Regions from separate parts of the Pseudomonas sp. AN-1 genome, predicted to be linked through region 1. Evidence: predicted binding sites of a transcription regulator. Region 1 holds the regulator's gene; the other holds the start of a gene.
The links. The regulator LexA, encoded in region 1, represses DNA repair genes until DNA is damaged. The targets are predictions, from matches to a motif close to CTGTNTNNNNANACAG.
Positions count from the first base shown of each region.

Region 2: the regulator LexA is predicted to act here: its motif matches at 1,405-1,420, upstream of recN (DNA repair protein RecN).

Region 1 covers NZ_CP139195.1:190,023-192,942, forward strand. Annotated here, with positions in the region: gene topA (type I DNA topoisomerase) at 1-705, shown strand, start outside; gene SK095_RS00820 (DUF6586 family protein) at 805-1,326, shown strand; gene SK095_RS00825 (hypothetical protein) at 1,412-1,651, shown strand; gene lexA (transcriptional repressor LexA) at 1,713-2,327, opposite strand; gene SK095_RS00835 (TetR/AcrR family transcriptional regulator) at 2,507-2,920, shown strand, end outside.
Region 2 covers NZ_CP139195.1:2,680,470-2,683,389, reverse strand. Annotated here, with positions in the region: gene recN (DNA repair protein RecN) at 1-1,379, opposite strand, end outside; gene grpE (nucleotide exchange factor GrpE) at 1,545-2,090, shown strand; gene dnaK (molecular chaperone DnaK) at 2,211-2,920, shown strand, end outside.

The sequences.
Region 1 (2,920 bases):
GCCACCGTCAACCTGGTGCCGGGCGACGAGATCGCCGCCGACGACGAGGGCGAGTCCGAGTCCCGCGTGCTGCGCGGCAAGCACCGCTGCGCCAAGTGCGGCACCGCGATGGACGCCTACCTGCTCGACGAGAAGCACAAGCTGCATATCTGTGGCAACAACCCGGACTGCTCGGGCTACGAGATCGAGGAAGGCCAGTACCGCATCAAGGGCTACGAGGGGCCGAGCCTCGAGTGCGACAAGTGCGGCAGCGAGATGCAGCTCAAGACCGGCCGCTTCGGCAAGTTCTTCGGCTGTACCAACGCCAGCTGCAAGAACACCCGCAAGCTGCTCAAGAGCGGCGAGGCGGCGCCGCCGAAGATCGACCCGATCAAGATGCCGGAACTGCGCTGCGCCAAGGTCGACGACGTCTACGTGCTGCGCGACGGCGCCTCGGGGCTGTTCCTCGCCGCCAGCCAGTTCCCCAAGAACCGCGAAACCCGCGCGCCGCTGGTCAGCGAGCTGATCCCGCACAGGGAGGAACTGGATGCCAAGTACCACTACCTGCTCTCGGCGCCGCAGCAGGACCCGGACGGCCGCCCGGCGGTGATCCGCTTCAGCCGCAAGACCAAGGAGCAGTACGTGCAGAGCGAGGTGGACGGCAAGCCCAGCGGCTGGCGTGCCTTCTACGCCGACGGCAAGTGGCAGGTGGAAGACAAGCGCTGACCTCGTCGCGCTGATGTGGAGCCGGCCGGTGCGTGCAGACGCCCCGGCCGGTTTCGTTTGGCGCGGCGTATACTGGGGATTCTGTCGAGGAGTCCACCCATGGCCAACGAGCTGTATACCCGCACCAACCAGAAGATCTACTTCGCCAGCCTGGCGCTGGACGCCTGGCGCGCCGCCGAGGCGGCCCGGCCGCTGAACCTCACCACCCAGGTGCAGGCCGCCCGCGAGAGCGCGCTGTTCCACCTCTACGGTGCGGTGCTGGGGCTGTGCCACGAGATCGCCGGCTACTACCGCCTGCCGCAGGCGGGAGCCGCCCAGGTCGAGCAACTGCTCAGTCGCGAGGTGCTGGAGGCGGCGCCGAGTCCGGAACTGGCCGAGCTGGTCGAGCTGGCGCAGGAGCGGCAGAGCTGGCTGGGGCAGTTGCTGGCAGCCTGGCGCGCCCTGTTCGAGCCGCCGCGCGAGGCGAAGAAGGCCAAGGTCGATCCGGCCCTGGCGCTGATCAGTGCAGTCGATGTCGGCACCCAAGAGGAGGCTGATCTGGATCTGGCCACGCTGGTCGACTGGCAGCAGCGCATCAAGCAGCTGGCGATGCGTTTTCGCGAGGGCATGAGCGAGTGGTGAGCGCGCCGCGCCGCCTGTCGCGGCGCTAGGGTGTGACGCCCGGCACTGCTACAATGCCGGCCTTTTTTCGCGGAGCACCCCACCCATGCCGACATCCTTCCTGGAAATCGTGGAATTGCCCGATGGCCGTATCGTCCTGCGTCGCGGCGACGATGAGGAGGCGCTGGTGACCCTCGAGTTTTCCGAGGAGGCCAAGGCCTTTCTGCAGGGGCAGCACATCGAGGTGGCCAAGGCCATGTTCAATCTCGGGGTGCAGATGGCCGGCAGCATGGCTGACGGCGACTACGAGCACGAGTACGGTGAGGAGCCGCGCGTGCTGCACTGAGGCGCTGCCTCTCCCGGCGCAGCCCGCAGGGTATCCTGCGGGTCCTCTCCCGGGCCGGGTTTCAGCGGCGGATCACGCCGACACTCAGCCCTTCGATGACGAACTCCTGATCCGGCTTGTCCAGGTCGATGACGATCGGGGCGAATTCCGGGTTCTCCGCCAGCAGCTGCACGCGCTTGCCGCGGCGCTGGAAGCGCTTCACCGTCACCTCGTCGCCGATCCGTGCCACCACGATCTGCCCGTTCGTCGCCTCGCGGCAGGCGTGCACGGCGAGCAGGTCGCCGTCCAGGATGCCCACGTCCTTCATGCTCATGCCGCGCACGCGCAGCAGGAAGTCGGCGCGCGGGTGGAAGAACTCCGCACTGATCCGGCAACTGTCCTCGATGTGCTGTTCGGCGAGAATGGGCGCGCCGGCGGCGACCCGGCCGATGATCGGCAGTTCGCCCTCGCGCAGCGCCGGCTCGGCATCGGGGATGCGGATGCCGCGCGAGGCGCCGGGGATCATCTCGATGGCGCCCTTGCGCGCCAGCGCCCGCAGGTGTTCCTCGGCGGCGTTGGGCGAGCGGAAGCCCAGCTGCTGGGCAATCTCGGCGCGGGTCGGCGGATAGCCGTGCTCTTCCAGCCAGCTCTTGATGAAGGCCAGGATCTCGCCTTGGCGCGGGGTCAGTTTCTGCATGGGCCGGGCTCTGTCTTTATATCCAGTGGCTGGAAGTATATACAGGGCGGCGGTGCAGGCAAGCTGTTTGCCCCGTCTGACGCGCCTCTCTGGCGGACGAACGGGCAGCTGGCCATACTTGACAGAGTGATAGATTGAAACCAAGGTTTCAAACGGCTGTTCGGTCAATGGGAGTGGTCATGGTCCAGTCGGAGACGGTCGAGCGTATTCTCGATGCGGCTGAGCAGTTGTTTGCGGAAAGGGGCTTCGCGGAAACCTCGCTGCGGCTGATCACCAGCAAGGCCGAGGTCAACCTGGCGGCGGTGAACTATCACTTCGGCTCCAAGGAGGCGCTGATCCAGGCCGTGTTCGTGCGGTTTCTCGGCCCGCTCTGCCTGCGTCTCGAGCGCGAGCTGGATCGTCGCCAGGGGCAGGCCGCCAGCCTCGAGGAGCTGCTCGAGCTGCTGGTGGCGCAGGCGCTGGGAGTGGCCGGGAGCAGTGCCAAGCTCACCGCCTTCATGCGCCTGCTGGGCATGGCGATACGGCAGAACCAGCGCGAGCTGCACGCCTATCTCGGCGGCCTGTACGGCAAGGTGTTCCGCCGCTACCAGCAG
Region 2 (2,920 bases), 2.1 Mb from region 1:
TCGAACACCAGGGTCGGGGTGCGCGAGGTCTGCGCGGTGATCACCTGGATGGCCAGGCTGATGCGCGACAGCTCGCCGCCGGAGGCGACCCTGGCGATGTTCTTCAGCGGCTGGCCGGGGTTGGCGCTGACCTGGAACTCCACCTGCTCCTGGCCGTGCGGCTGCGGTTCCTCGCCGGCCTGCGGCTGCAGGGCGATGGCGAAGCGCCCGCCGGGCATGCCCAGGCGCTGCATTTCCGTTTCCACCGCAGCGGCCAGGCGGCCGGCGGCGTCGCGGCGCCGTGCGCTCAGTTCGCCGGCCCGTTCCTGGTAGTGGCGGGCGTACGCCGCCAGCTCCTCGCCGAGTCGCTCGATGGCTTCGTCGCCGGCATGCAGTCCGGCCAGCTCGTCGCGCAGGCGCTGCTGCAGTTCGGCCAGTTCGGCCGGCTGCACGCGGTGCTTGCGCGCCAGGCTGTAGATGCTGTCCAGGCGCTCCTCGACCTGCTGCAGGCGGCGCGGGTCGGCGTCGAAGTGGTCGATGAAGCGGTTGAGGCTGCTCACCGCCTCCTCGACCTGGATCTGCGCGCTGGCCAGCAGGGCGACCGCTTCCTCTAGTGCCGCCGGCTGACCCTGGCCGGCGGAGAGACGCTGCACGCTGCAGCGCAGGCTGCCCAGCACGCTGCCGCCGTCGTTCTCGCTGCAGATGTCGATGACCTGGCGGCAGGCGCCGAGCAGCATCTCGGCGTTGCCCAGGGTGCGCTGCTCCTGTTCCAGCGCTTCCAACTCGCCGGCGCCGAGGGCGAGGTTGTCCAGCTCCTCGAGCTGGTAGCTGAGCAACTGCTGGCGGGCGTGCTGCTCCTCGCTGCTCTGGCTCAGGCGCTGCAGTTCGCTGCGCGTCTGCCGCCAGCGCTGGGCGGCCAGCTGCACCTGGCGCGCCAGCTCGCCGGCGCCGGCGTAGGCGTCGAGCAGGCGGCGGTGGGTGTCGGGCTTGAGCAGCGACTGGTGCTCGTGCTGGCTGTGGATGTCGATCAGCAGTTCGCCGAGGCTCTTCAGGTCGCCGAGCGGGCAGGGCGTGCCGTTGATGTAGGCGCGCGAGCGGCCTTCGGGGGTGATCACCCGGCGCAGGATGCACGGGCCGTCGTTGTCCAGGTCGCGTTCGGCCAGCCACTGGCGGGCCTCGGCGATCTCGCCGAGCTCGAAGCTGGCGAGGATGTCGGCCTTGTCGGCGCCGGGGCGCACCACGCCGCTGTCGGCGCGATCGCCCAGCGCCAGGCCGAGGGCGTCGAGCATGATCGACTTGCCGGCGCCGGTCTCGCCGGTGATGACGCTCATGCCGGGGCGCAGCTCGAGATCGAGCTGCTCGACGATGGCGTAGTTGCGGATCGACAGGTGCGCGAGCATGGCGCGGGACCTCGCGGATGGTTGTCTGTGTATTTGTACAGTATGTGTTGATTTATACAGTAGTCCACTTTGCGACGGCAATCCCCCTTGAAGCCGGCGCGGGCGCCCCCATATAGCGGGCTGAATCGCGGGCAGCGCCCGACCGTTGTTTTCAAGGAGACATCCATGGCTGACGAACAGAAGCTTGATCCGCAGGGCCCCGAGGCCGAGGCCGAGGTGCAGGGCGAGGCAACCGCCGCCGGCGAAGACCTGGCGCAGCGCGTGCAGGCGCTCGAGGAGCAGCTGGCCGAGGCCCGTGACCAGGCCCTGCGCGCCGTTGCCGAACTGCAGAACGTGCGCCGCCGCGCCGAGCAGGACGTCGAGAAGGCGCACAAGTTCGCCCTGGAGAAGTTCGCCGGCGACCTGCTGCTGGTGGTCGACAGCCTGGAGCGCGGTCTCGAGCTGTCCGATCCGGCCGACGAGGCCATCCGTCCGATGCGCGAGGGCATGGAACTGACCCTCAAGGCCTTCCACGACACCCTCAAGCGCTACCAGGTCGAGGCGCTCGACCCGCACGGCGAGCCGTTCAACCCCGAGCACCACCAGGCGATGGCCATGCAGCCGAGCGACAGCGTCGAGCCGGGCAGCGTGCTCAAGGTGTTCCAGAAGGGCTACCTGCTCAACGGTCGCCTGCTGCGCCCGGCCATGGTGGTGGTCAGCAAGGCCGAGTGAACCAATCGCCGGGAATGCCCTTGAAAGCCGTCAGGGCATCCCCATCTGTAGTGCCAAGCATCTGAGTCATCCGGGCAGCCGCCGTGCGGCTGCCGGAATCCAAGTTTCGGGAGAGTGAATATGGGCAAAATCATCGGTATCGACCTGGGCACCACCAACTCCTGCGTGTCCGTTCTGGAGAACGGCGTCGCCAAGGTGATCGAGAACGCCGAAGGTGCGCGCACCACCCCGTCGATCATCGCCTACACCAACGACGGCGAGATCCTGGTCGGTCAGAGCGCCAAGCGCCAGGCCGTCACCAACCCGCACAACACCCTGTTCGCGGTGAAGCGCCTGATCGGCCGTCGCTTCGAAGAGGACGTGGTGCAGAAGGACATCAAGCTGGTGCCCTACAAGATCGCCAAGGCCGACAACGGCGACGCCTGGGTGGAAGTGAAGGGCCAGAAGATGGCGCCGCCGCAGATCAGCGCCGAAGTGCTGAAGAAGATGAAGAAGACCGCCGAGGACTACCTCGGCGAGGCGGTCACCGAAGCGGTGATCACCGTGCCGGCCTACTTCAACGACAGCCAGCGCCAGGCCACCAAGGATGCCGGCCGCATCGCCGGCCTCGACGTCAAGCGCATCATCAACGAACCGACCGCCGCGGCGCTGGCCTACGGCATGGACAAGGCCAAGGGCGACCACACCATCATCGTCTACGACCTGGGCGGCGGCACCTTCGACGTGTCGGTGATCGAGATCGCCGAGGTCGACGGCGAGCACCAGTTCGAGGTGCTGGCCACCAACGGCGACACCTTCCTCGGTGGCGAAGACTTCGACATGCGCCTGAT